One region of the Streptomyces sp. NBC_00829 genome, then DNA from elsewhere that is predicted to be linked to it. Evidence: riboswitches for the same ligand, from Rfam matches in the RefSeq annotation. Region 1 holds a riboswitch; each other region holds the start of a gene.
The links. A riboswitch is a leader RNA that binds a small molecule or an ion and turns the genes downstream of it on or off. The one in region 1 is predicted to bind cyclic di-AMP.

Region 1 (9,525 bases):
TTCGCCTCGACGGACGCACCTCCCATGGACGAGGACCTCGATCGGCTCACCCAGCGCGAACGTGAGGTTCTGCGGCTGATCGCGCGTGGCTACGCGTACAAGGAAATCGCAAAGCAGCTGTTCATCTCCGTGAAGACCGTGGAGTCACATGTGTCAGCGGTGCTGAGGAAGCTTCAGCTGTCGAACCGTCATGAATTGACCCGATGGGCGACCGCCCGACGTCTGGTCTAGGCTCCGTTGTGAGGTAACTGGTACATGGCCGGGCAACCGACTGCGCCATGTTCACCTCTTGTTTTACGTGATGAATTTGACGGGGCATTCCTTCTTCGTGATCACGATCGTTCTGGTCGTGATCGCCGTACTGCTGCCGCTCCTGTTCTGGAGCCGGCTGGGCGGCCCCGCCATGGTGCGGGCCGCCGGCCGGCTGGTCATGGTGCTGTTCGCTCAGGCCACGGCGGTCCTCGTGGTGTTCGTGGCGGTCAACAACGCCAACGGGCTCTATGACAACTGGGACGATCTGCTCGGCACGTCCAACCATGTCGACCGGGCGGCCGACCTGGGGCCGAACGGCACGGGCAACAAGCCGATCTCCTCCCTGCCCAAGGTGATCCAGAAGTTCGAGAAGGTCGACGACTCCGACCTCGGCAGCGGTCTGGTGCGCACTGAACTCAAGGGGGCCATATCCGGGGTGCAGGGCGAGGTGTACGTCTGGCTGCCGCCGCAGTACAACGACCCGGCCTACCGCACCAAGAAGTTCCCGGTCGTCGAGGTCCTGTCCGGCTTCCCCGGCTCCTCCAAGAACTGGTTCCGGACGCTGAAGTTCCAGAAAAAGGTCGGGCCGCTCATCGAGTCGGGCGAGGTCGCGCCCTTCATCCTGGTCTCGCCCCGGACCATGCTGGGCGACAAGGACACCGGGTACGCGAACATCCCGGGCAAGGTCAACGCGGACAGTTGGCTGACCGTCGACGTCCGCAAGATGGTCGCCGACAACTTCCGGGTGTCGCTGAGCCCTGAGAACTGGGCGATCGCGGGCTACTCGGCCGGCGCGCACGGCGCCGCCAAGCTGGCCCTCGCCCACCCCGACCGTTTCAGCGCGGCCGTCAGCTTCTCCGGTTACAGCGACCCGGCCGCCGAGCACGGATCGCTGACCGCGACGGACCCGAAGCTGCGCCGGGAGAACAACGTCCTGAACATCCTCAAATCCGCGAAGACCCCGCCGCGGGTCTCGCTGCTCGTGACCGGCGAGGGCTGGGACGGCTACCAGCAGGGCCTCGCGCTGCAGCGCGTGGCCAAGCCGCCGACGCGGATCGATCTGCGGGCGACGACCGGCGGGCATGTCACACCGGTGTGGATCAGGCAGCTGCCGTACGCCTTCCAGTGGCTGACGCAGCGCATGCACCTGGCGGACCAGGGCACGGGGAACCAGGGCACGGGGAACCAGGGCACGGCGAACGCGGGTGCGGCGAGCGCGGGCACGGGGAACCAGGGCACGGCGAACGCGGGTGCGGAGAAGCGGGGCACGGGGAGGCAGGGCACGGCGCATCCGGACGACCAGGCGGCCGGCGGCACCCGTCTACTGGAGTGACATGTCGGTCTTGACGGCGATCCGCCGGTAGCCGATCCCGGCGTAGATCCGCTCGACGTCCGCGTCGCCCGGCTCCAGCCACACCATGCGGCAGCCACGCTCGAATGCCCTCGCCGTCAGATACGAGGAGAGGGCGGCGCCGATACCGCGGCGGCGGTGCGAGGCGGCGACCGCCAGACCACACAGCTCGCTCAGCCCGTCGACCGGGATGGAACAGCCACCCGCGCCGACCGCGCCCCCGTCCGTGTCGTCCGTGGCGATGCCCGCGACACCGCCGCCCGCCCGAGCCTGACGCAGCCAGTCGATCTCGCCCTCGGTCGGCTCACCGCTCTCGCCGTACGCGAGATGTTGCACACCGGCCGCGGCCGTGTATCCGGCCAGGTCATGGGGCTCGCCGAGGGTGATTCCGGCGGCTGGGGGCGGCTCGACGAGGGAGCCGGGGGCGCAGGCGAGAAGCGGGGCGCGCCTGTCGACCGTGAACCCGGCGTCGGCCAGTGCCGGCTCGACCTCGGGCGCGCAGGACGGCAGGAACTCAAGCCGCGGGGTCCGCTCCCGTTCGCGGAAGACGGCGATCAGGGCCGCGACCTCAGCGGCGGTCGGCTCGGCGCCCTGGTCGGGTATCGCGTAATTGGCGGGCGGGATGGCCCAGTCGGGGTTGTAGCGGATCGTGAAGGGGCCCACCCGCACGTGGTCGGGTGAGCGGAGCGTGAGGCTGCGTACGTAGTTCTGGACGTCGACGTCCACGTCGGACTCCTGCCGCGCTCGGGAACTCGGGATGCCGCGGATCTTACGCGGGCATGCCATGCGGAGCCGGGCGGGAGAAGAGTGCGCGGGGCGTCACGCGGGACGGGTCGCTCCGGCGAAGGGCATCTCGTCGAGCGGCGCGACCCGCACGGGAGCCCCGGGCCGGGGCGCGTGGATCATCTGGCCGCCGCCGATGTAGAGACCGACATGGCTGATGCCGGAGTAGAAGAACACCAGGTCACCGGGGGCGAGTTGGGAGCGCGGCACCCGGCCGCCCGCGTTGATCTGGGTGTAGGTGGTGCGCGGCAGCGACACGCCGGCGGAACGCCAGGCGGCCTGGGTGAGACCGGAGCAGTCGAAGGATTCGGGTCCCGTCGCGCCCCAGACGTACGGCTTGCCAAGTGCGCCGTAGGCGTACGCGACTGCCTGTGCGGCACGGGAGTTGGGGGCCTGGAGGGAGCCGCGGGGGGCCGATGAGCGGTCGGCTCGGGCACCCGCCGCCGACGCGTCGGGGCCGTCCGCGCTGTCGTAGGAGGCGCGCTGCTCGGCGGTGAGCCGGGCCAGCAGGCGCTGAGCGGCCGCGAGCTTGTCCTGGACGGTGTTCTTGTGCCGGGCGAGCTCGGTCTGCCGGTCGTTGAGCGCGGTCATCCGCTCGCCCGCCTCGGCTTTCAGCCGGGCGATCTCCACCAGTTGCCGGTGCACTCCGGCGATGGCGTCCGCCTGCCGGATGCCGGCCCGCTCGGCGAGCGCGGCCCGCTCCAGATACTCGTCGGGGTCCGACGTGAGCGCGAGCTGGAGCCCGGGGTCGATACCTCCGGCGCGGTACTGAGCGGTGGCGATCGAACCGAGCGCGTTGCGCGAGGTGTTGAGCCGCTCAGTCCTGCGGGTGGCCTCGTCGCGCAGCTCGTCCAGTGAGCCGCGGGCGGACGCGGTCTGCTCCTTGGCCCCGTTGTACTTCTCGGTGGCCTCCTCGGCCTCCTGGTAGAGCCGGTCGACCTTGGTCTTGATCTGCGCGGGGGTGAGAGAGGGCTCGGCATACCCGGTGCCCTCGAATGCGGTCGCGGCTGCGGCACCCGCGAGCGCAAGCGTGACGGCGGTCCGGGCAGCAGGCCCGGTGAGCGGATGCTGCTTCGGTTTCCGGTGCGAAGCCACGGGGGCGTCCACGTCCTTCCGTCGTCCCTGCGGTCCGAGCCTCCGACGGCGGTCCGCACAGGGGGAGCGGTCCGCCGCCGGATCTCTCGGCGGTGGTGATCGGCTGCCGCCCGGGAGCCCGGCGGCGGTGGGGAGTCGGTCACCTGAGGGAGGACGCTAAGCCTGAGGGTCGCGGACATGCGGTGTAAGGACCGAAAGTGCCCGAAGGTGGACGGTCACGAGCGTTTCTGAGAACGGGACTGCGGTCACGGTCGCCCATCCCTGTGCCGCTGCGACCGATGCGGCGGATGAGGCACTGTTGCCGGGAGTGCGGTGGTATGGCGGGAGTGAGGCCTCGGACGTGAACGCCGGAGCGGGGCGCGGACGCCGGAGCGGGGCGCGGACGCCGGAACCGGGACGTGAACGCCGGAGCGGGGCGCGGACGCCGGAACGCCCGGACGCGCATCCGCGTCCGGGCGTTCCGGGCCCATCTCCGTTCCTGCGCCGCCGCCTCGCCGACGATCAGGCGGGACGCACGCTCCCGTAGATCGGCATGTAGTAGATCGACTCCTCGCGCACGTTCGCCCCGGGCTTGGGTGCGTGGATCATCTTGCCGTTGCCGATGTAGATGCCGACGTGGCTGATGTCGTCGTAGAAGAAGACCAGGTCGCCCGGGAGCAGGTCCTTCGTCTCGACGCGCTTGCCGACCTTCACCTGGTCCCAGGTGGTGCGCGGCAGGTCCACGCCCGCGGCCTTCCAGGCGGCCTGGGTCAGTCCCGAGCAGTCGTACGAACTCGGCCCCGTCGCACCCCAGACGTACGGCTTGCCCATCTGGGCGCGGGCGAAGGCGAGAACCTTGTCGGCCTTGGCCGTGTACGAGCCGTCGGCGGAACCGGAACCCGTCCCCGTGTCCCCGTCCTGGCCGCCGCCCTCCTTCTTCTTGCGCGCGGCCTCGGCCCTGGCGCGGGCCTCGGCCTCCGCTTTCTCCTGGGCTTTACGCCGGGCCTCTTCCTGCTTCTCCCGCTCGAGCGCGGCGAGCCGTGCCTTCTCCTCGGCCGTCAGCTTCGACAGCAGCGACCGGGCCTCGGCGAGCTTCGTCTGGACTTCCTGCTTGCTGGTGCGCAGGGCCTCCTGCGAGTCGGTGAGCGACTCCAGGCTCTTGGTGGCCCGCGCGCGCTGCTTGGCGGCGGCGGCCTGCTCGGTCTCGTAGTCGGTGACGGCCACGCGCTGACGGTCGGTCATCCGGCTCATCAGCTGGGTCTGGTCGAAGTACGACTCGGGGCTGTCCGCGAAGAGCAGCGCGGCGGTCGGTGTGACCGCGCCGGTGCGGTACTGCGCGGCCGCGAACGAGCCGAGCGCCCGGCGGGACTCGTTGAGCTTGTCCGTGCGCTTGGCGGTGTCGTCGAGGAGCTTGTCGACCTCGCGCCGCTTCTCGTCGGTGGACTCCTTGGCCTTGTTGTAGTTCTCGGTCGCGGTGCCGGCCTGCCGGTAGAGATCGTCGACCTTCTTCTGCACCTCCTCGACGGAGGGCTTCGGCTCGGCGGGCGAGGCGTCGGCGCTCTGCGTCGACAGCAGCGAGACGGAGGCGAGGGCGGCCGTCGTGAATCCGACGGCTGGGGAGGTCTTTACGGTTCGACTTCGCGCTTTGCGATGCGACGCCAAGGCCGACATCTCCTTCTTCCGTGGACCGCCTACCGGGTTAGCTGTCGGGTTCGGGCGGAACGGAAGATCGCCCTACGGACCGGATGGAGTCACGGTCCGATTCACCCCAGGTCGTGCATGGTGGGTCCCCGGTTCCGAACTCCCCTGCGGAAAGTCCGGATTCGGCGCAGGCCGCCCGATGTGACGTGGATCGCCAGGGGGGTACGGGCTGCCTGATCGAGCACGGTAGCCAACTCGTATGGTTGCTGTGAAGGTTGATGTTCGATTTGTCCGATACATTTTCGTGACATGAGTGATCCATGGAGCGTTGTGTTCCGGCTGATGACCTGGTGGCATCGTTTCGTCACGGAGGGTTGCCCGGTGGCCGCCGGGTCCGGGCAGCGTCGGATTCCGGCCGTATCCCGATGCGGCGGCAAGCTGTCAGTGCGGCGGCCTAGACTCGTAGAGCGATGAGCAGCCTCTTTGACGACAGCTTCCTGGCGGACCTCCAGCCCAGCTCGGAGCACCCTCCGCCGCCGCCCGAGGATTCGGCCCAGGAGGAGATCCCCGACGATCTCTTCCAGGGTGCGTTCGACGTGCCCCCGGCCCGGGATCCGTACCACCGCGACGGCGCTCCGCGCACCGTCGTGGACCCGGCCGCCCTGCTGGAAGGGCTGAACGAACAGCAGCGCGCCGCCGTCGTGCACACCGGTTCGCCCCTGCTCATCGTCGCCGGAGCCGGCTCGGGCAAGACGCGCGTGCTGACCCACCGCATCGCTCATCTGCTGGGCACCCGCAGCGTCCACCCCGGTCAGATACTGGCGATCACCTTCACCAACAAGGCCGCCGGCGAGATGAAGGAGCGCGTCGAGCAGCTCGTCGGCCCGCGCGCCAACGCCATGTGGGTGATGACCTTCCACAGCGCGTGCGTGCGCATCCTGCGCCGCGAGTCCAAGAGGCTGGGCTTCACCTCGTCGTTCTCGATCTACGACGCGGCGGATTCCAAGCGGCTGATGGCGCTCGTCTGCCGTGATCTGGACCTCGACCCCAAGAAGTTCCCCCCGAAGTCCTTCAGCGCCAAGATCTCGAATCTGAAGAACGAGCTGATCGACGAGGAGACCTTCGCCGACCAGGCCGTGGACGGCTTCGAGAAGACGCTGGCCGAGGCGTACCGCATGTACCAGGCGCGGCTGCGCGAGGCCAACGCCCTGGACTTCGACGACATCATCATGACGACGGTGCATCTGCTCCAGGCGTTCCCCGACGTCGCCGAGCACTACCAGCGCCGCTTCCGGCACGTGCTGGTCGACGAGTACCAGGACACCAACCACGCTCAGTACACACTCGTGCGCGAGCTGGTGGGCACGGGCCAGGAGGATCTGCCCCCTGCCGAACTGTGCGTCGTCGGTGACGCGGACCAGTCGATCTACGCCTTCCGGGGCGCGACCATCCGCAACATCCTCCGGTTCGAGGAGGACTACCCGGACGCGACGACGATCCTGCTGGAGCAGAACTACCGCTCGACGCAGACGATCCTCTCCGCCGCCAACGCCGTCATCGAGCGGAACGAAAGCCGCCGACCCAAGAACCTGTGGACGAACGCCGGGGCGGGCGCCCAGATCACCGGCTATGTCGCCGACACCGAGCACGACGAGGCGCAGTTCGTCGCCGACGAGATCGACCGGCTCACGGACGCGGGTGACGCCAAGGCCGGTGACGTCGCCATCTTCTACCGTACGAACGCCCAGTCCCGAGTCTTCGAAGAGATCTTCATCCGCGTCGGCCTGCCGTACAAGGTCGTCGGCGGAGTGCGCTTCTACGAGCGCAAGGAGGTCCGGGACGTCCTCGCCTATCTGCGGGTCCTCGCCAACCCCGAGGACAATGTGCCCCTGCGCCGCATCCTGAATGTCCCCAAGCGCGGCATCGGCGACCGCGCCGAGGCGATGATCGACGCGCTCGCGCTGCGCGAGAAGATCACCTTCCCGCAGGCGCTGCGCCGCGTCGACGAGGCGTACGGCATGGCGGCCCGCTCCGCCAACGCCGTCAAGCGCTTCAACGTCCTCATGGAGGAGCTGCGCACGGTCGTCGACTCGGGCGCGGGCCCGGCGGTGGTGCTGGAGGCCGTCCTGGAGCGGACCGGGTATCTCGCCGAGCTCCAGGCGTCGACCGACCCGCAGGACGAGACGCGCATCGAGAACCTTCAGGAACTGGCCGCGGTCGCGCTTGAGTTCGAGCAGGAACGCGCGGAGGAGGAGGGTGCGGGCACCCTCGCCGAGTTCCTGGAGAAGGTCGCGCTCGTCGCCGACTCCGACCAGATCCCCGACGAGGACGAGGACGGCTCCGGCGTCATCACGCTGATGACCCTGCACACGGCCAAGGGCCTTGAGTTCCCCGTGGTGTTCCTGACGGGCATGGAGGACGGTGTCTTCCCGCACATGCGCGCCCTGGGGCAGGCCAAGGAGCTGGAGGAGGAGCGGCGGCTGGCGTACGTCGGCATCACCCGCGCCCGGGAGCGGCTCTATCTGACGCGGTCGTCGTTGCGCAGCGCCTGGGGCCAGCCCTCGTACAACCCGCCGTCGCGGTTCCTGGAGGAGATCCCGGACCGGCACCTGCAGTGGAAGCGGACCGGACCGATGGCCGCGCCCGCGGGCCCGACCTCCGGTATCACTTCGTCGCTGTCCTCGTCCCGTTCGAGGTCGGGCGGCGGCGCGTCGGGATTCGCCACGCGGCGTGCGAGCGACAAGCCGGTGATCTCGCTTGCGGTCGGCGACCGGGTCACGCACGACCAGTTCGGCCTGGGGACCGTGGTGGGAGTGACGGGTTCGGGTTCGGACGCTCAGGCGACGATCGACTTCGGCGACACGAAGCCGAAGCGGCTGCTGTTGCGTTACGCGCCGGTCGAGAAGCTCTGACGGCCGCTGCCGTCACGGCCGATGGCTTCCCGGCCGGGTCCTGTGACAGGGGCCCGCACCGGGGGGCCGAGGCCTGTCGTCCGGGAAGAGGCGGAGCCGTCGTTTAGGTGGGGTCCAGGCCGTGGCTGCGGAGCCAAGGCAGCGGGTCGATCGCCGAGCCGCCGCCGGGCCGGACCTCGAAGTGGAGGTGCGGGCCGGTGGAGTTGCCGGAGTTGCCCGAGTAGGCGATGACATCGCCGGCCTTGACCGAGCCGGACCGGATCTTGGTGCTGCTGAGGTGGCAGTACCAGGTCTCGGTGCCGTCGGGGGCGGTCACGATCGCCATGTTGCCGTAGGCGCTGTTCCACTGCGTACGGACGGTGCCGTCGGTCGCGGCCATCACCTTGGTGCCGTACGACACCGGGAAGTCGATGCCCGTGTGCACGGACATCCAGTTGACGCCGGCCTGGCCGTAGTAGGCGCTCAGGCCCTCCTGCTTCACCGGCAGTACGAACTTGGGGCGCAGTGCCTCGCGGCGCTTGGCCTCGTCCTCACGTTTCTGCTTCTCCGCCTCCTGGCGCGCCTTCAGATCGATGCGCTCCTGGGTACGGGACGCGCGGTCGCCGAAGTCACGGGCGTCGGCGCTGAGGGCGGCGAGCTGCGTGTCCATCTTGTTGTTCGCCGCGACGGGCTGGACGGAGGACGGATCCGCGGCTGCGAGGCTGGTGGCGTCGTTCTTGTCGGCTCCGGTGCCGAGACCGCCGACGGACGCGGCGGCGACGCCGGCAACGCCCATTACACAGGCCGAAGGGACGGCGACCGTCAGGAGTGCCGAACGCTTGGCGGGGGTACGGCGACGTCCGCGGCTTCCGCCGGAACGGCGGACAGGACGGGCGGTGGCGACTGCGGCGATCGGCTCGGGAGCCCGGTCTTCCTGGGCTGACTCGGACTCGGCGCCGTCGGTTTCCTCGGGCTCGGCCTCGATGTCGAATTCGGCGTCGGGACCGGCCTGGGAGTCGAGCTCGGGCTCGGCCTCGAACTGGACCGCCTCGAAGTCCACTGCCTTGAAGTCCACTGCCTCGAAGTCGACCGTCTCGAACTGGGCCGTCTCGAACTGCTCCGTCTCGAACTGGGCCGTGAATTCCGGCTGGAAGTCCTGCGAGAAGTCCTGCTGGGACTCGGAAGGGGCGCTCTCGTACTCCGAGGCTGCCGCCTGGTGGCCGGGCTCGTGGCCGAACTCCTGGAGATGCTCGTGCTCCGGAGTGAACTGCTGCGGTACGACGGCTTCCGCGCCCGTGTTCCAGGCCGTGGCGTCGTACGTTCCGGTCTCGTTGGCGGGCACCGCCCACTGGCCGGTCGCGCCGTACGCGAACGTCGCCGCGGCCGTCTCGAACTGACCCGTCTGGTTGGCCTGGTTCCAGGCGCTCGCGTCCCACTGGCCGGTCGTGTCGTACTGCGCCGCCGAGGTTTCGTACGGACCGGTGGTGTCGTACTGCGGGAATTGCTGCGTCTGCTGCGGGTGTTGAGCCTGCG
Region 2 (9,525 bases), 3.9 Mb from region 1:
CCGGCCGCGCACCGCCGATTCCCAGCTGCTGGATCTTGCCAGCAACGACTATCTGGGCCTCACCCGCCGGCCGGAGATCACCGCAGCCGCGGCCGAGGCGGCCCGGCGCTGGGGCGCGGGGGCCACGGGGTCCCGGCTGGTCACCGGAAGCACTGCGCTCCACGCCGAGCTGGAGCGGGAACTGGCCGCGTTCTGCGGGTTCGAGGCAGCCCTGGTCCTGTCCTGCGGCTACGCCGCCAACCTCGCCGCCGTCACGGCGCTCAGTGGTCGCGGCTCACTGATCGTCTCCGACGCGTCCAACCATGCCTCGATCGTCGACGGCTGCCGGCTCTCACGGGCCGAGACCGCGGTCGTTCCGCACGCCGACGTCGACGCCGTGCGCAAGACCTTCGACGCCCACCCGGGCAGGCGCGCCCTCGCCGTCAGCGACTCGGTGTTCTCGGTGGACGGAGACGCGGCACCGCTGGCGAGCCTGGCGGAAGCCTGCCGCGAGCACGGAGCGGCCCTGCTCGTCGACGACGCGCACGGCCTGGGCGTCCTCGGGGAAGGGGGCCGGGGCGCACTGGACGCGGCGGGTATCGCGGGCGGCGAAGGCGTCGTGGCCACGCTGACCCTCTCCAAGTCCCTGGGCAGCCAGGGCGGCGCGGTACTCGGCCCGGCACGGGTGATCGACCATCTCGTCAACACCGCGCGTACGTTCATCTTCGACACCGGGCTGGCCCCGGCCGCCGCCGGAGCGGCCCTGGCGAGTCTGCGGCTGCTGCGCGGCGAACCCGCGCTGGCCACCCGTGCCCGTACGGTCGCAGCGACCCTGCACCGGCGCCTCAGCGACGCCGGTCTGACCGCCGCGCGACCGGACGCGGCCGTCGTCTCGGTGCGCGCGCCCTCGCCGGAGGCGGCCCTCGGCTGGGCCGCCGACTGCCGTGCGGCCGGGCTCGTCGTGGGCTGTTTCCGTCCGCCGTCGGTGCCGGACGGGATCTCGCGGATCAGGCTCACGGCGCGCGCCGACCTCACGGATCAGCAGATCGAGACGGCGATCGCCACGATCATCGAGGCCGCGCCGGCCGGCTGACTCAGCCGACGGAGTCCCTGTGCAGCGCCGTCAGGAACCGCGTCCAGGCATCCGGCGAGAAGCGCAGGGCCTCGCGCGCGATGTTCTTGGAGTCCCGGACGGCGAGTGTCTCGTCGGGCAGGCGCGCTGTCTCGACGCAGTTGTTCATCCCGGTGCTGCGGCTGCTGCGCCGCCACCGTAAGGCTTCGTTCGCGAGGCTTTCGGACATGGGGGGTTCCTCCCTATGCGCCCTCACTGATCCGGGCGATGAGTTCCATGGAGTCCGCCGGTGACAGGGCGCGCGCCTGCATGGTCCGGAAGGCGGCGCCATACACCTCAAGGTCTTCTTTCCGCTCGAGGCAGAGGCTACTCGTCAAGTGGTCTAGAACGACCACATCCAGATCGGAAGTGGTTGGAAAAGAGAAGATAACGAAAGGGCTGGTGAGGCCGACATAGCCGCCGACCGTGAACGGCAGGACCTGAAGCCGTACATGAGGCAGCTGTGCCGTCTCCGTCAGCACCCACAACTGCTCCCGCATCACCTGCCGCCCGCCCACCTCCCGCCGCAGCGCCGCCTCGTCGAGCACGGCGCTCAGCCTCAGCGGCTGCTCGGCCCTCAGGACGGACTGGCGGGCGATCCGCACATCCACCAGGGAGTTGACAGTCGCCGCCGGGAGTTCCTCCAGGGCCGAGCGGGTCACCGCGCGTGCGTAGTCCGGTGTCTGCAGCAGACCGGGCACCACCGAGGTCTCCAGCGTGCGGGCGGTGGACGCCTGCGACTCCAGACTGATGAAGTCCCGGTACTCCCCTGGGAGCAGCCCACGGTACGCGTGCCACCAGCCGTCGCCCCCGCCGTCCGCCGCGTCCGCCAAGGTCTCCAGAAGCGCGCGCAGTTGAGGATCCGCCACCTCGTACGCATCGAGCAGCCGTGTCACATCCGCGGCCCTGACCCCGCTGGCGCCCGTCTCGATCCGGCTCACCTTCGACTGGTGCCAGCCCGCCCGCAGACCGGCTTCCCGGCTGGTGAGGCCGGCGTCGAGGCGGAGCCTGCGCAACTCCTCGCCCAGCTTGCGCCTGCGCACCACGGGACCGTGACGCATTCGGGGCTCCTTTCCCTCCGCGCGCGACCAGTGTGCGAGGGTGCTGCCCAAATACGGTTTCGCGTAGCAGAGTTCACCGCTTTGGGCGACAGATATATGCATATCTTGGTGGATCCCCACCCTGAGAGGCACGATAAGTGGCACTCTGGCGCGAAGCACAATCCGTGGCCGTCCTCGCAATTCCGCTACGAGTCGGAGCGCGGCCCCGGTGGGAAAGGGACAGCGTCGCCATGGCAGACCATCAGGAAGCCTCCGTCACTCTGCCGAGCGATCCCGCCTCGGTCTCCGCGGCCCGCAGATACGTCACAAGCGTCGTCTCCGAATGGGGAATGGCGATCGGGACAGAGGCCATCGACACCGTCCGGCTGATCGTCTCCGAACTCGCCACCAACGCAGTGCAGCACACCTTCGGCCAGTCCCCGACGTTCACCGTCGACCTGAGGCTCGAACGGGAGGAGGAACTGCGCATCGGCGTCACGGACAGTCACCCCCGCTGGCCGCAGCGGCTGCCTGCCGCCGTCCGCCAGGACAACGGCCGAGGGATGGTCATCATCCGCAGCCTGACCGCGGAGTGCGGCGGGCAGCTCTCGGTCACCCCGACACCTGAGGGCGGCAAGACCGTGTGGATCGCCCTGCCGTGGACGGCGCCGGTGCAGAACTGACCGGAAAGCGCGGTGACCCGAGGGGCGGCGGGGCGGTCAGCCACCGGCGCGCCCGAATGCGCCACGCAGCAGAGCCCGCAGGGACTCGGCCGCCGGACCCGACTCCTCACCCCGGTGCGCCACCGAGATCGTCCGTCTGAAGGCCGCCGGTTCCAACTGCCGTACGCCGAGCGGTGTCGCCGCCATCGAGGCCGCCATCTCCGGCACCACCGCCACTCCGAGCCCGGAACTGACCAGCGCGCACACGAGCGCGTAGCCGGGTGACTCGCAGACCACGGCGGGAGTCATCCCGGCCGAGGCCAAGGCGGCCTCGACACCTTTGCGCGACGGATGCGAGGGAGCACTGCTGATCAGAGGCTGCCCTGCGAGATCGGCGACCGGCAGCCGCCCCGAGCCACCCGCGAGCGCATGCCCGGGGGCCGTGACCAGCACCAGCTCCTCCACGAGCAGCGGCTCCAGGAGCACCCCGGGCGGCAGCGGCGCGGGTTCCGCCGGTTCGTACGCATGCGTCAGCGCCAGATCCGCCTCACCGGCCGCCACCGCCACGACCCCGCCCGGCGGTTCGTACTCCGCGACCGCCAGTTCCACGTCCGGGTGCGCCCGGCGAAAGGCGCTCAGCACCGGCGGCAGCAGATGGACGCCCACCGTCGTGAACGTGCCGACACGCAGTCGCCCTCCGGACAGCCCAGCGAGCCGCGCCAGCTCGTGCCGGGCCCGCTCCATCTCGTCGAGCACCCGGCGGGCCCGCGCCGCGAGCAGTTCACCCGCGGCCGTCAGCCGCGCCCCGCGATGATGCCGCACGAGCAGCGTCACTCCCGCCTCGCGCTCCAATTTGGCCAGCTGCTGGGAGCGCGGGCGCGGTGTACCCCAGCCGGGCGGCGGCGCGGGTGATCGAACCGGCCTCCGCGACGGCGACAAGCGCCGCGAGCCGCGTCGGGTCGTACATGACTCCCCTTAAGCATTGCTTTAGGCAGACCCAGAAGATTGCAAGTACACCGTAAAGGCTGAATCGGCCCACGATGGGGCCATGGACGCACAACTGATCGCCTTCCTGGGAGTCGCCGCAGGCATGGTCGCCATGCCGGGCGCGGATTTCACCGTCGTCGTGCGCAATGCGCTCGCCTCGCGGCCGGAGGGTCTGGCCACCGCCGTCGGGGTCGCCGGGGGGCTGCTCGTGCACACAGCCCTGGCGGTCGCGGGACTCGCGGCCGTCCTTGTCGCGGTGCCGGCGCTGTACCGCGCGCTCCAGATCGCGGGCGGCGTCTATGTGCTCTGTCTGGGTGTGCGAGCCGTACGGGCCGCGCTGCGTCCGGCGCCCGTGACGCAGGATCCGCGGGGGGAGGCGGCCGGCGGTGTCGGCCGCGGCCTGCGCCAGGGATTCCTCACCAATGTGCTGAACCCCAAGGCGCCGATCCTCTTCCTCAGCCTGCTCCCGCAGTTCGTGCCGGACGGGGCGTCGGTCCTGCCGCGCACTCTGCTGCTCGCCGCGATCGTCGTCGCGCTGGCCCTGATCTGGTTCCCGGCGGTGGCGCTGCTGGTGGACCGGCTCGGGAACCGGCTGCGTCGGCCGCGCACGACTCGCGCGGTCGAGGGGGTCACGGGCGGGGCGCTGACCGCGCTCGGCGTGACCCTGCTGGCGGCGCCGCTGACGCACTGACGCACCGGGTGCACCACGGGGAGGGCCCGCGCCGACCACCGGTGACGAACGGTGATCGGCGCGTGACCGTCAAGGGCCCGTCAGCGCACCCGGCCGTACCAGACGCGCTTGGTCCAGATCTTCTCCAGCTTCACCCAGGATCCGGTCTTCGGCGAGTGCCAGATCTTGCCTCTGCCGGCGTAGATGCCCACGTGGTAGACGCTGCTGCCGGAGTGGAAGAAGACCAGATCTCCCTGCTGCCGGGAGGACGCCGAGATGTGGCGCGTCTTGTTGTACTGCTGCTGAGCCGTACGCGGGAGCTTCTTGCCCGCCTTCTTGTACGAATACAGCGTCAGCCCCGAGCAGTCGAAACGGGACGGACCCGCCGCGCCGTAGCGGTACGGCGCTCCCTTCTTCGAGGCGGCCACCTTGAGCGCCTTGCCCGCGTGCGTCGTTGCCGCGTGTGCCTCGGAGACGGCGCCGGGCGCCAGCAGCGTGCCGCCGACGGCGGCGAGGGTCAGGGCCGATACGGCTCCTGCCCGGGTCAGCAGAAACGGGACATGAATCTGCGCAGTCATGCGCAACCCTTCGTCAGCCGCCTGTGAAGGGTGACCTGTCGGGTTCGGACGGACGAAGATGCCCGGCCGCGGATGCGGCTTCACCCCGAGGGACGACCGGACTGCCCGGCTGTCCCGTACTGCTTGGGTCCTCCACTCCTGCCGATGCACTTCTGTCGACCAGTCATCCGATGCGGCGGCAGGACTCGGCGTCCGCTCGGACCGCCCCGCCGAGGTGGCGGGGGCTTGTCGTCCCAGGGATCTTGACCCACGGCATGCCGGATTTCCGAACCGAAACGGCGGTTTGTGACCTTTACCACCACTCACCTGTTCGGGTGGACAGGGCCATTTCGGCGACCTGTTCGCGACGCGTAAGGACCCTCGCACCAGCAGTGGAACGGGTTGTTCCGCTCGTTCGGTCGTCGTGGTGCGCAAGTTGTGCGTAGCTGTTGGGTGACCGGCAACTCCACCGAATGAGGGATGGTCATCAGTACACCGATGGCGGTTGACGGAAGGCCGATCGTCCGTCAACTCGGAGCTGCGGGCCGCAGCGTCACCCGATCGGAGCGGCGTTCGCGGTCGAGCAACCTCAGGGAGTTCGGGTGGCAGCGTCGGGCGCTCAGCCGAACCCAGGGAGCGGAGCGAGGCCTTGCGGTTCTTGACCACGTGATCGACCGGGCCGTAGGTCCTGGCGTCCTCGGCGCCGAAGATCGTCTCGCGCTCCAGATCGGCGGCGATCCGCTCCGGAGTCTGACCCGTATGGCGTACGAGCGTGCCGGTCAGCTGCTCCCGCAGCCGCAGCAGCTCCTGTGCGTGGATCTGGGCGAGCACCCGGCCTCGCCCCACCAGGAACCGGTGAGCACGCCGAGCCAGCTGTGGGCCAGGGCGGCCGAGGTGAGGCCGACGAGCGCCGAAGCGCCGATGAGTGTGGTCGCCGCGCGGGCTCCGCGCAGCCCCAGCAGCGTGACCGCGGCTCCCGCCGCGACGCCCGCGAGGGCCCGCGGCAGGATGCTCGACGCCAGCGCGCTGCCGCGCGGATCGCCCGCCGGTGTCGGTACGACGTCCGTCACCTTCACCGCGGTGCCGGCCGGTGCCTGTGCGGTGACCGCCTCCGTGAGCAACTGGGCCACGACCGGGCTGCCGGCCGAAGCGGTCATGAGCCGGGGTCCTTGGTCGCTCACCACGATCGCCCCGTATACGACCCGGTCCTCGATCGCGGTGCCGGCGGCGGCCTCGTCGTAGCGCGGCGCGTGGGGGTGTCGGCGACGGTGCCGCCCGCTGCCTTGCGCGCAATGGCTTCCACGCCACGTCGATGCAGGACATCCTGCGCGAAGCGGGCCTCTCTGCCGGTGCCGTGTACCGCTACTTCCGAAGGAGGAGCTGATCGCGGCCATCGCCGGGGAGGCCTTCGTCGGGATCTGAGCGGCTTTCGACGAAGCCGCCCGGTCCACTCCGCCGCCCATGCCGGACGCCCTCCTCGGCCGTGTCCTGCGCGGCATGCTGGCCGAGCAGGTTCCCGGCGGCGACAAGCAGGCCTTCGCCCGGCTCATCGATCAGGTGTGGACCGAGACGCTGCGCAGCGAGGAGCTCGCCGCCACGCTTGCCGAGGGGTACGCCGGTCGGCGCTCGGCCTGGGCGGAGCTGGTCGAGGCGTACCGCGCGGGCGGCCTGATGGACGCCGACGTACCCGCCGACCATGTGGCCCGCACGCTCATCGCCACCGCCCAGGGGTTCGTCGCGCAGCAGGCGCTCTTCGGTGACACGCAGGCCGAGGCCATCGAGGACGGGCTGGGGGGACTGATGTCCATGGGGCGGGCGAAGATCAGTTAACGCGCCGGAAAAACTCTCCGCCTAACGTTCAGTCCCCCGCCGGGAGAAACCCGTGGTGCGGTGAACGCCGTGCTCACGTGGGTTGACGTCCCGCTGCACCCGGGCGGGTCCGGGTCGGACGACTGTGAGGTGGACGCGTGCAACTCTCCCCGCACGAACAGGAACGACTGCTCATCCATGTGGCGGCGGACGTGGCTCAGAAGCGCCGTGCCCGAGGGGTGAGGCTCAATCATCCCGAGTCCGTCGCCCTGATCACCTCGCACATCCTCGAGGGCGCCAGGGACGGACGCACCGTCGCCGAACTCATGGCGTCGGGCCGCAAGGTCCTCACCCGCGCCGAGGTGATGGACGGCATCCCCGAGATGATCCACGACGTCCAGGTCGAAGCGACCTTCCCGGACGGCACCAAGCTCGTCACCGTCCACGACCCGATCGTCTGAGGGGCAGGCCGCCGATGATCCCCGGAGAGTTCCTCTTCGCCGAGGGCCGTGTGCCCCTCAACGAGGGTCGCGAGATCACCTCGCTCGCCGTCGTCAATGCGGCCGACCGGCCCGTCCAGGTCGGCTCCCACTATCACTTCGCGGAGGCCAACCCCGGCCTGCACTTCGACCGTGCCGCCGCCCGGGGACTGCGGCTGAACATCGCCGCCGGCACCGCCGTGCGCTTCGAGCCCGGCATCCTGATCGACATCGAACTCGTCCCGCTCGCGGGGCGGCGCGTCGTCTCGGGCCTTCGGGGCGAGATCGGGGGCGGTCTCGATGCCTGAGCTCCACCGCGCCGTCTACGCCGACCTGTACGGCCCCACCACCGGTGACCGGATCCGGCTCGCCGACACCGATCTGCTCGTCGAGATCGAGGAGGACCGCTCCGGCGGCCCGGGCCTCGCCGGCGACGAGGCCGTGTTCGGCGGCGGGAAAGTGATCCGTGAGTCGATGGGCCAGGCCCGTACGACACGGGCCGAAGGCGCACCCGACACGGTCATCACCGGCGCCGTCGTCATCGACCACTGGGGCATCGTCAAGGCCGACATCGGCATCCGTGACGGCCGTATCGCCGGCATCGGCAAGGCAGGCAATCCCGACACGATGGACGGCGTGCACCCCGATCTCGTCATCGGCCCCGAGACCGAGATCATCGCGGGCAACGGGAAGATCATGACGGCGGGCGCCATCGACGCCCATGTCCACTTCATCTCGCCGACCCTCATCGACCAGGCCCTCGCGGCCGGCGTCACCACACTCGTCGGCGGCGGAACCGGACCGGCCGAAGGAACCAAGGCCACCACCATCACCCCGGGACCCTGGCACCTTGCCCGGATGTTCGAGGCGATGGACGGCCTCCCGGTCAACATCGGACTGCTCGGCAAGGGCAACACGATGTCCCGCGAGGCCATGCACTCCCAACTGCGCGGCGGAGCGCTCGGGTTCAAGATCCACGAGGACTGGGGGTCGACCCCCGCCGTCATCGACGCCTGTCTGAGCGTCTGTGACGAGACGGGTGCCCAGCTCGCCATCCACACGGACACCCTCAACGAAGCGGGTTTCGTCGGGGACACCCTCGCCGCCATCGCGGGCCGCACCATCCACGCGTATCACACCGAGGGCGCGGGTGGCGGCCACGCGCCGGACATCATCTCCGTGGTCTCCGAGCCGTACGTCCTGCCCAGCTCCACCAATCCGACCCGGCCGCACACCGTCAACACCATCGACGAACACCTCGACATGCTGATGGTCTGCCACCACCTCAACCCTGCCGTGCCCGAGGATCTCGCCTTCGCGGAGTCCCGCATAAGGCCCTCCACCATCGCGGCCGAGGACATCCTGCACGACCTGGGAGCCATCTCGATCATCTCCTCCGACTCCCAGGCGATGGGACGGATCGGCGAGGTGGTCCTTCGTACCTGGCAGACGGCGCATGTGATGAAGCGGCGCCGCGGAGCACTGCCCGGGGACGGCCGCGCCGACAACCACCGCGCCCGTCGCTATGTCGCCAAATACACGATCAACCCCGCCGTCGCGCAAGGGCTCGACGCGCAGATCGGCTCCGTCGAGCCCGGGAAGCTCGCCGACCTGGTCCTGTGGGACCCGGCCTTCTTCGGCGTCAAGCCGCAGCTGGTCATCAAGGGCGGCCAGATCGCCTACGCGCAGATGGGGGACGCCAACGCCTCGATTCCGACCCCGCAGCCGGTGCTGCCGCGCCCGATGTTCGGAGCACTCGGCAGGGCCGCGTCGGTGGGCTCGTTCAACTTCGTCGCCGAGGCCGCGATCGAGGACCGACTGCCCGAACGGCTGTGCCTGAACAAGCAGTTCGTCCCGATCGCCAACACCCGGCGGATCACCAAGGCGGACATGCGCCACAACGACGCCCTGCCCCGCGTCGAGGTCGACCCGGACAGTTTCACGGTCACGATCGACGGGGATGTGGTCGAACCGGCGCCCGCCGCCGAACTGCCCATGGCCCAGCGTTACTTCCTCTTCTGATGAGCTGCCGTGAGTAGAGCTGCCCTGCTGGTCCTCGCCGACGGCCGGTTCCCCGCCGGTGGTCACGCCCACTCCGGCGGCGCCGAACCGGCCGTCAGGGCGGGGCGTATCCGCGACGCCGGGGACCTGTCGGAATTCTGCCGGGGCCGACTGCACACCGCCGGTCTCACCGCGGCGGCGCTCGCCGCCGCGGCCGCCCTCGGTCTCGA
Region 3 (9,525 bases), 1.7 Mb from region 1:
CTTCCCTGCATCGCGCAATGCCCAAGCAATTTATCTGCACTCGGCACATATCGGGAGTTCCTGCCCGCGCGTGCGCGGGCGCGTCGGCGTGGACCGGCCACTCGGGGCGCCCCGTGCGACGGGGGTCGGTCGGGCCCGGCCACGCCCTGCGGCCGGCCGGCCGCAGGCACTCGGAGCACACGGCCCGCGGGGGGTCGGTGCCGGGGGCCGCGCTTCGCCCGACGGCGCGCGGCCCGGCGCCGCAGGGGACATGGCCGTCGCCGCCGTGGAAGGACAGCGGCCACCCGGGCCACGAGCCGGGGGCCGGGGCTGGGGGCCGGGCGGCCGGGCCAGGAGAGCCGGCTGCGGCGCGCGGCTGCCCCGCCCGAGGCACCGGGACTTCCGGCTCAAGAGCGGGCGGGTGGGAAAACCCTCCGCGCACGGCGAAGGGGCCGCCCGCACCACGGATGGCGGGCGGCCCCTTCGTCGGGGTGCCGGGGCTCCAAACGAGAGGCCCTAGGAGGCCTTCGCCCTCTCCGGGGCCGGCGCGGACGCCGCCGGAGCCGGCTTGGCCGCCTCGTAGAACTCCTCGCGCGGCGTCTCCATCGCGCCCAGCGAGACCACCTCACGCTTGAGGAACATCGCCAGAGTCCAGTCCGCGAAGACCCGGATCTTACGGTTCCACGTCGGCATCGCCATGCCGTGGTAGCCGCGGTGCATGTACCACGCCAGCCGCCCGCGCAGCTTGATCTTCATCTTGCCCATGACGATCATCGCGACGCCCTTGTGCAGGCCGAGCCCGGCCACCGCACCCTTGTTGGCGTGGCTGTACTCCTTCTGCGGGAAGCCCCGCATACCGGAGATCACGTTGTCGCCGAGCACCCGCGCCTGCCGCAGCGCGTGTTGCGCGTTCGGCGGGCACCAGGCGTTCTCGACTCCGGCCTTGCGCGCCGCCATGTCCGGGACCTGCGCGTTGTCGCCCGCGGCCCAGATGTAGTCGGTGCCCTGGACCTGAAGGGTCGTGCCGGTGTCCACGTGGCCCCGCGGACCGAGGGGCAGACCGTAGCGGGCCAGCGCCGGGTTCGGCTTCACACCGGCGGTCCACACGATGGTGTTGGAGTCGGCCTCCAGGCCGTTCTTCAGCACCACGTGGCCGTCCACGCAGGAGTCCATCGATGTCGACAGGTAGATCTCGATGCCGCGGCCCTCGAGGTGCTCCTTGCCGTACTTGCCCAGCTTCGGGCCCACCTCGGGAAGGATCTTGTCGGCCGCGTCGACCAGGATGAAGCGCATGTCCTCGCGCTTGACGCTGGTGTAGTACTTGGCCGCGTCGCGCGCCAGGTCCTCCACCTCGCCGATGGTCTCCGCACCGGCGAAGCCGCCGCCCACGAAGACGAAGGTCAGCGCCTTGCGGCGGACGTCCTCGTCCGTCGTCGAGTCGGCCTTGTCGAGCTGCTCCAGGACGTGGTTGCGCAGGCCGATGGCCTCCTCGATGCCCTTCATGCCGATGCCCTGCTCGGCGAGGCCGGGGATCGGGAAGGTGCGGGAGACCGCTCCGAGCGCGACGACCAGGTAGTCGAACGGCAGCTCGTACGCCTCGCCGACCAGCGGCGAGACCGTCGCGACCTTGCGGTCCTGGTCGATGGTCGTGACTCGGCCGGTGAGGACCTCGGCCTTGGGCAGCACGCGTCGCAGCGGGACGACGACATGCCGAGGCGAGATGCTGCCGGCAGCAGCTTCGGGGAGGAAGGGCTGGTACGTCATGTACGAGCGCGGGTCGACGACCGTGACGGTCGCCTCGCCGTAGCGCATCTTCTTCAGAATGCGTCGAGCTGCGTACAGGCCTACGTACCCACCGCCTACAACGAGGATCCTGGGACGCTCCGTGGTGCTCATGCCATCGAGTATCCACCCCCCTCGGAGGGGGTGCTCGTGAGCCCCTTCACAAGGTGTCGACCCACCTCTGCTACACTGCGCGACCCACGTGACCGAGGTCATGGTGCGGCAAGGGAACCACCCTGACGGAACGGACGTCCTCCACCCCTCGTGAGCTGGCCCGAAAGGACCTCTCCGCGGTGAACCGCAGCCTCGTTTCACACCCGCGTAACGCACCCCGCACGGCGGGGAATCGGCGCCCTTGGGCCCGATGGACGAGCCGGAAGGGCCTTTCGGCCCTCCACAGCCCCCATCAGGCCCCTTTTCCTTGTGAAGAACTTCACGAACTTCGTCTCGCGGGGACCGCTGACCCGGTCTCAGGCGACCGACCAGGCGATCCCGTCGAGGATGTCGTGCTCGCTGACGACCACTTCCCGCGCCCCCGTCCGCTCCATGATCGCGAGCAGTACGAGCGCCCCTGAGCCGATGACGTCCACCCGGCCGGGGTGCATGACGGGGATCGCCGCCCGCTCGTCATGGGTGGCGCTCAGCAGCATCGAGGTGACCTCGGCGACCCGCTCGTAGGAGATCCGCGCGTGGTGGATCGCCTTCGAGTCGTACGCGCCGAGACCCAGCGCGATCCCGGCGACCGTGGTCACCGAACCGGCGAGACCGACGAGCGTACGGGCGTCGGAGATCGGGACGCTCTCCTCGGCGTGGTCGAGCGCCGCCGCGACGTCCGCGCGGATCGCGGCGACCTCGTCGGCGGCCGGGGGATCGCTGCGGACATGACGCTCGGTCAGCCGTACGCAGCCGATGTCCACCGACCGCGCGGCCTCCACGTGCTCGCGGCCGACGACGAACTCGGTGGATCCACCGCCGATGTCCACGACCAGGCGCTCCTCATGGCCCGGCAGCTCCCGGGTCGCGCCGGTGAAGGAGAATTCCGCCTCCTGGTCACCGGTGATCACCTCGGGCTCAACGCCCAGGATGTCCAGCACGCCCCGGACGAAGTCGTCCCGGTTCGAGGCGTCGCGCGAGGCGGAGGTGGCCACGAAGCGGAGCTTCTCGGCACCGAGCTCCTTGATCACCGCCGCGTACTCGCGGCAGGCCGCGAACGTGCGCTCCAGCGCCTCGGGGGCGAGCCGTCCGGTCCGGTCCACACCCTGGCCGAGCCGGACGATGATCATCCGCCGGTCCAGCTCGACAAGCTCCCCGGTGTCGGGGTCGGCGTCGGCGACGAGCAGCCGGATGGAGTTCGTACCGCAGTCGATCGCGGCGACCCGGGTCACTTCTCGTCCCCTTCTTCCGCGCGGTCCACTATTGCTTCTTCCGCGCGGTCCGCTTCCGCTCGGTCCGCTTCCGCGCGGTCCTCGCGCGCTTCGGCCTCGTCACGAGGGACCTCGCACGCCGTGACGCAGGGGCCCTTGCGCCACCACTCGGGCAGCATCGCGATCGCCTCGTCGCCCAGCGGATTGACGCCGGGGCCCGCCGCGAGCGAGTGGCCGACCAGGACGTGCAGGCACTTCACCCGGTCGGGCATGCCGCCTGCGCTGGGGAACCCCGCCAGCACCTCGATGGCGTCACGGCGCGCGATGTAGTCCTCGTGGGCCGCGCGGTACGCGGCGGCCAGCTCCGCATCGCTCGCGAGGCGTTCGGTCATCTCCTTCATGACGCCGTTGGCCTCCAGCGTGCCGATAGCCGAAGCGGCCCGCGGGCAGGTCAGGTAGTACAGCGTCGGGAAGGGCGTGCCGTCGGGGAGCCGGGGCGCGGTCTCGACGACGTCCGGCTGCCCGCACGGGCAGCGGTGGGCGATCGCGCGCAGCCCGCGCGGCGGGCGTCCGAGCTGCTCCCTGAACGCGGCGATGTCCGCGTCGGTCGGCTCGGTGTGTGCGGTGGTGGGTGGAGGGGTTTCCATGCCTGCCTAGTTCAATTCTGCGGTTCTACCTGCGGTCGGCGCTGTCGACGCCGTCCCAGACGTTCGAGTACCAGGGGCGGTCGGCCGCCCCCTCTTCCGTACGGCGCTGCTCGGCGGCCTCGGGATCGATCATGGTGTAGCCGCTCTCGCCCGGAAGCACGAAGTGCAGATGCTCGCGGGCCAGACGCTGGACGTACTGGTCGTCCTGGAGCCGCGCCTTCTCGTCCCTCAGCCGTTCGACTTTCTGCTCGGCATCCGCCATTCGGCGTTGCTCGTCGGCGATGTCCCCGCGCTGCGACACGTACTGCCGCATCGGATAGGCAAGCGCCACGACCAGCGAGCAGACCACCAGCACCAGGAAGGCCGCACGGCCGGTCAGCCGGGAGCGGCGGGCCTGGCGGCGGTTCTGGGAACGGTAGACCCGGGCGGCGGTCTGCTCACCGAGCAGCCGAATCCTGGTCGCGGTGGAGAACCGATCGCGGTCCTTCCCGGCCATGTCCCGCCTCCCCGATACGTACGTACGTCCCCGCACACGGTACGGGACCGAGTGCGGGGACGTACGGACGACGGGCTGCTCAGCCCTTGAAGCGGGGAACGCCCGGCTCCGGGGCGTCAGTCCTTGAAGCGGGGGAACGCGGAGCGGCCCGCGTACACCGCGGCGTCGTCGAGGATCTCCTCGATGCGCAGCAGCTGGTTGTACTTGGCGACGCGCTCGGAGCGGGCCGGGGCGCCGGTCTTGATCTGGCCGCAGTTGGTGGCGACGGCCAGGTCGGCGATGGTGACGTCCTCCGTCTCACCGGAGCGGTGGGACATCATGCACTTGAAGCCGCTGCGCTGGGCGAGCTCCACGGCGTCCAGGGTCTCGGTCAGCGAACCGATCTGGTTGACCTTGACGAGCAGCGCGTTGGCGGAGTTCTCCTCGATGCCGCGCGCCAGGCGCTCCGGGTTGGTGACGAACAGGTCGTCGCCCACCAGCTGCACCTTGGAGCCGAGCTTCTCGGTGATGACGTTCCAGCCGGCCCAGTCGTCCTCGAACAGCGGGTCCTCGATGGAGACCAGCGGGTAGGAGGCGACGAGCTCCTCGTAGTACTCGGTCATCTCGGCGGCCGAGCGGGACTTGCCCTCGAACTCGTACGAGCCGTCCTTGTAGAACTCGGACGCGGCACAGTCGAGCGCGAGCGCGATGTCCTTGCCCGGGACGTAGCCGGCCTGCTTGATGGCCTCAAGGATGAGGTCGAGGGCGGCGCGGTTGGACTCGAGGTTCGGCGCGAAGCCGCCCTCGTCGCCCAGACCGGTCGACAGGCCCTTGGTCTTCAGGACGGACTTGAGGGTGTGGTAGACCTCGGTGCCCCAGCGCAGGGCCTCGGAGAAGGACTCCGCGCCGATCGGGGCGATCATGAACTCCTGGATGTCCACGTTGGAGTCGGCGTGCGAGCCGCCGTTCAGGATGTTCATCATCGGAACGGGCAGCAGGTGCGCGTTCGGGCCGCCGAGGTAGCGGAAGAGCGGCAGGTCAGAGGCCTCGGAGGCGGCGTGCGCCACGGCGAGGGAGACGCCGAGGATGGCGTTGGCGCCGAGCGAGGACTTGTCCGGGGTGGCGTCCAGGTCGAACATCGCCTGGTCGATCAGGCGCTGCTCGGTGGCGTCGTAGCCGACGAGCTCCGGGCCGATCTGCTCGATGACGGCGAGGACGGCCTTCTCCACGCCCTTGCCGTGGTAGCGGTTCTGGTCACCGTCGCGGAGCTCAAGAGCCTCGAACGCACCGGTGGAGGCGCCGGACGGAACAGCAGCACGGCCCGTGCTGCCGTCGTCGAGGCCAACCTCGACCTCGACCGTGGGGTTGCCTCGGGAGTCCAGGATTTCCCGGGCTACGACGACGTCGATGGACGGCACGAGCATCTCCTTCTGGGATGTGACGCTTGGAGTGCAGGGTCTCTTGGCCTTGCGGCATGAGCCTAACCGGCTCCGCCGCGTACGCCGCCCGATGCCCGCCCCCTGGGACGAAAAACGGTGGGAAGACGTATGGCACCGGACATACGGCGCATGAACTACGCGCGAGTAACAAACGCGGGCGACAAAGAGGAACCCCGGTCCGGCGCGTGCGGGGGACAGCGCGCCGGACCGGGGTGGCTGGGGGCGGGAGCTCGTCGGGGCCGGTGGTCCGCCGGGTCCACCGGAGTCCTTCGACTCCCGCTCCTCGGGTCAGCTCAGGTGGAGCCGCTGGCCCGGGTAGATCACATCGGCGTCGTCGATGATGTCCTTGTTCAGGTCGAACAGCTTCTTCCAGCCGCCCTTGACCTTCTTGTCCGCGGCGATGGAGCCGAGGGTGTCACCGGACTTCACCGTGTATTCGCCGTCGCCCTTCTTGACGCCCTTGGCCGGCGTCGCGGACTTGGCCGGAGCGGCGGGGCGCGCGGAGCGGGTGGTGGGGGCCTCGGCGCGCTCGGGGGCGGGCTTGGCGGCGGGCTGCGCGGAGCCGCCCTCGTACGCGGCGTTGGACAGACCGACGCCGCAGCTCGGCCAGGCGCCCTTGCCCTGGCCCGCGAGGACCTTCTCGCCGATGGCTATCTGCTGGGCCTTGGAGGCGAGGTCGGCGCGCGAGGCGTAGGCCGTGCCGCCGAAGGCGGCCCAGGTGGAGTTGGTGAACTGCAGGCCGCCGTAGAAGCCGTTGCCGGTGTTGATCGACCAGTTGCCGCCGGACTCGCACTGGGCGACGGCGTCCCACTCGGACCCGGTCGCGGCGGAGGCCGAGGTGGCTCCGAGCAGCGGGGCGGCGACGGCCGCACCGGTGACACCGGCGAGCGTGGCGATACGGGTGGCCCTGGACGGGCGGCGGTGCTTGCCCTTGGTGGAGAACAGCATGGGACATCTCCTCACCGACGCCTACGAGGTGAGCTGTCGGGTTCGGGCCAAGTGAGTTGCCCGGTCGCACGTCCTTGCGTGCGACTTCACCCCAAGCCGGTCGGAGCCGTCGATCTCTCAACGGCCTGGGCCGGCACTTACCTTGGGTCCCCCGCTCCTGCCTTCGGCGCTTTGCGCGTCGACTACTCCCCCCGACCGACGGCAGGATTCGGCGTGACGGTCAGCGGTGCCCGCGATGGCGAGCGGTACAGACCGTAGACACAGCTCTCCCCGATGTTCAAAGACGGAACATCGGGGAGAAAACGCCCATCCCGCCCGGGGGGACATATACGTTTATGCAGGTGGCGGGCGGAATGGGTGATTCTGTCGGGGCAGATACGTCAGTTGGGGCAAAGAGACCCTTGTCTCACTTGCGCAGAATCGGACATAAGGCAGCGAACTGCCCTCGATTCGATACCTACTTCGAGCTCGGCTCCAGATCAAGATCCAGGCTCTGGCCAGGGATGATGAGGTCGGGGTCGGTGCCCACGGTCGCCCGGTTCGCCGCATAGAGGGCGGTCCAGCCGCCGTCGAGCTCCTGCTCGTCGACGATCGCGGAAAGGCTGTCGCCCGCACGGACCGTGTACTCGCCCGGCTCGGCACCCTCAGAGCCACCCTTGTCCGTTTCGCCCGCTTCATCCCGTGTCGGACCGTCACTGCGCGAAGCGTGGCGCCCCGCTTCGCGCTCATCGTCCACAGCGTCCGCCTGCACACCCTCCGTGGCGGCCTCGCCGCGGTGCTTGCCGCCGGCGCTCTCGGAGTCCTGATCGTCGCCCGTCGTGGCGGACGAGGCGGCCTCGGCGGAGCCTGCCGTATCGGCGGCCTCGCCGGTCGCGCCCTTCGGTGGCGCCGTTCCCGTCGCGCCGTCCGAGGGCTTCGCCGACAGCGTGGACGCGGTCGGCGCGGTGGAGGCGCCCGGCAGCGGCAGGGTCGTGCCGGCCCCCGGGTCGACGCCGGTCACGGCGCCGTCGTTCCGCAGCCCCGCCATGGCCGCACAGCCGGGCCACGCCTCGGGGCCCTGCGCGTCGAGAACCCTCTCGGCGACCGCGATCTGCTGGGAGCGGCTGGCGAGGTCGGCGCGTGCGGCATAGTCCGTGCCGCCGTAGTTCTGCCAGATCTCCTCGGATATCTGGAGCCCGCCGTAGTACCCGTTGCCGAGGTCGGCGCTCCACATGCCGCCGCTCTCGCACTCGGCGACCCGGTCCCATGTGGAGGCGTCGGCGGCGGAGGCCGAACCTGCCCCGAGAAGAGGGATCGCGATGGCCGATCCCGTCACCCCTGCCGCGACGACAATGGCCGGAGCCTGACGGGGTCGGCGATGCCGACCATTCCCGGAACGCATGCGTTGCCTTTCGCCCTGTGACCGCTGAGACGACGGTGAACGTAGTCGCAATCGTTGTTGAGTCACAAGTGGATGCAGCGGAGATCACGTGAAAGTTACGATCCTGACAGATCGTCAGTTCTGTCGAGGAGTGAACTCAACGGGCAGAGTGCGCAATCCACGCATAATCAACCCTCCACGCCACCGCAAATCGGCCGGATCGCCCGCAAGCCGCAAGTCCGGCATCCTCCTCAGGAGCGTGGCGAGCGCGGTCTGCCCCTCCAGCCGGGCGAGCGGCGCACCGAGGCAGTAGTGGATGCCGTGCCCGTATCCCAGATGCTGGTTGTCGCGCCGGGAGAGATCGAGAGTGTCCGGCCCGGCGAACCGCCCGGGGTCCCGGTCGGCGGCGGCGAGTACGACGAGCACGGGGTCCCCCGCCGCGATCTCCTGCCCGCCGATGACGAGCGGCTCGGTGGCGAACCGCCAGGTCGCGAGCTCCACGGGCCCGTCGTAGCGCAGCAGTTCCTCGACACCGGTCTCAAGAAGCCCGCTCTCGCCGGCCGCGAGGGACGCCTGGAGCCGCTCGCGCTGCTCCGGGTTGCGCAGCAGCGCGTACACGCCGTTCCCGATGAGGTTCACGGTCGTCTCGAACCCCGCGAACAACAGGATGAAGGCCATGGCGGCGGCCTCGTTCTCGGTGAGGTGCTCCCCGTGGTCCGACGCCTCGATGAGCCCCGAGATCAGATCGTCGCCCGGAACCTCGCGCTTGCGGTGAATCAGCTCGGCCAGGTATCCACGCATCTTCTTCACGGAACGCGCGACTCCGCCGCGCGGCCCTCCGCCGTGCCGGATCATCATCCCGGCCCAGTCGCGGAAGTCGTCCTGGTCCTCGCGCGGGACGCCGAGCATGTCGCAGATGGCGTAGATGGGGAGCGGGAAGGCGAACTCGTGAATGAGGTCCGCCTTCCCCTTCTCCGCGCTGTGCTGATTCTCAAAGATCGTGTCGATCAGCCGGTCCGTCAGTTCCTGTACCCGGGGGGCGAATTCGGCGACCACACGCGGGGTGAAGGCCTTCGACACCAGGCGCCGCAGCCGGGTGTGGTCCGGCGGGTCGATATTGAGCAGATGGGTCATCAGCTCGGCCTTGCGCTCACCGGGGATGCCGGTCTTTCCCCTGGCGTGGGCGGGCTCGTCGTGATGCGCGGGATTCTTGCTCAGCCGCTGGTCGGCCAGGGCCTGCCGGGCGTCGGCGTACCGCGTCACCAGCCATGCCTCGACCCCACTGGGGAGCCGGGTGCGGTGCACGGGGGCGTGCTCGCGCAGCCAGGCGTACGCGGGATAGGGGTCGGTGGCGAACTCCCAGGTGAACAACTCGGGCTGAGCGCTCACGTCTGCCCCTCGACGGACTCTGCGACAAGAATCGCGTCCCGGTAGGCGCGGGCCGCCGCCCGCAGGGCTGCCTCCGGGTCGGTGCCCGAGGCCTCGGCGCCGGCGGCGAGGGCGAGCAGGTCGTAGCCGATGCCGTCACCGG

Region 2: linked by a shared signal. The riboswitch ahead of OG293_RS31785 (C40 family peptidase) and the one ahead of OG293_RS13485 (NlpC/P60 family protein) in region 1 are both predicted to bind cyclic di-AMP.
Region 3: linked by a shared signal. The riboswitch ahead of OG293_RS21440 (transglycosylase family protein) and the one ahead of OG293_RS13485 (NlpC/P60 family protein) in region 1 are both predicted to bind cyclic di-AMP.

The regions. Positions count from the first base shown of each region.
Region 1 is NZ_CP108867.1:3,177,616-3,187,140, reverse strand. It holds gene OG293_RS13505 (LuxR C-terminal-related transcriptional regulator) at 1-231, shown strand, start outside; gene OG293_RS13500 (alpha/beta hydrolase) at 329-1,585, shown strand; gene OG293_RS13495 (GNAT family N-acetyltransferase) at 1,574-2,329, opposite strand; gene OG293_RS13490 (NlpC/P60 family protein) at 2,423-3,481, opposite strand; gene OG293_RS13485 (NlpC/P60 family protein) at 3,983-5,131, opposite strand; cyclic di-AMP (ydaO/yuaA leader) riboswitch at 5,134-5,299, opposite strand; gene pcrA (DNA helicase PcrA) at 5,572-8,013, shown strand; gene OG293_RS13475 (M23 family metallopeptidase) at 8,117-9,525, opposite strand, start outside.
Region 2 is NZ_CP108867.1:7,074,824-7,084,348, forward strand. It holds gene OG293_RS31755 (8-amino-7-oxononanoate synthase) at 1-1,072, shown strand, start outside; gene OG293_RS31760 (DUF397 domain-containing protein) at 1,074-1,280, opposite strand; gene OG293_RS31765 (helix-turn-helix domain-containing protein) at 1,294-2,151, opposite strand; gene OG293_RS31770 (ATP-binding protein) at 2,382-2,813, shown strand; partial or broken gene OG293_RS31775 (LysR family transcriptional regulator) at 2,850-3,759, opposite strand; gene OG293_RS31780 (LysE family translocator) at 3,841-4,470, shown strand; gene OG293_RS31785 (C40 family peptidase) at 4,551-5,027, opposite strand; cyclic di-AMP (ydaO/yuaA leader) riboswitch at 5,031-5,215, opposite strand; partial or broken gene OG293_RS31790 (ATP-dependent Clp protease proteolytic subunit) at 5,721-5,852, opposite strand; partial or broken gene OG293_RS31795 (ABC transporter permease) at 5,837-6,244, opposite strand; partial or broken gene OG293_RS31800 (TetR/AcrR family transcriptional regulator) at 6,202-6,836, shown strand; gene OG293_RS31805 (urease subunit gamma) at 6,974-7,276, shown strand; gene OG293_RS31810 (urease subunit beta) at 7,291-7,602, shown strand; gene OG293_RS31815 (urease subunit alpha) at 7,595-9,316, shown strand; gene OG293_RS31820 (urease accessory protein UreF) at 9,326-9,525, shown strand, end outside.
Region 3 is NZ_CP108867.1:4,865,090-4,874,614, reverse strand. It holds gene OG293_RS21465 (NAD(P)/FAD-dependent oxidoreductase) at 496-1,875, opposite strand; gene OG293_RS21460 (exopolyphosphatase) at 2,232-3,146, opposite strand; gene OG293_RS21455 (DUF501 domain-containing protein) at 3,143-3,772, opposite strand; gene OG293_RS21450 (septum formation initiator family protein) at 3,798-4,268, opposite strand; gene eno (phosphopyruvate hydratase) at 4,385-5,671, opposite strand; gene OG293_RS21440 (transglycosylase family protein) at 5,975-6,634, opposite strand; cyclic di-AMP (ydaO/yuaA leader) riboswitch at 6,638-6,813, opposite strand; gene OG293_RS21435 (transglycosylase family protein) at 7,092-8,015, opposite strand; gene OG293_RS21430 (cytochrome P450) at 8,130-9,383, opposite strand; gene OG293_RS21425 (nucleoside triphosphate pyrophosphohydrolase) at 9,380-9,525, opposite strand, start outside.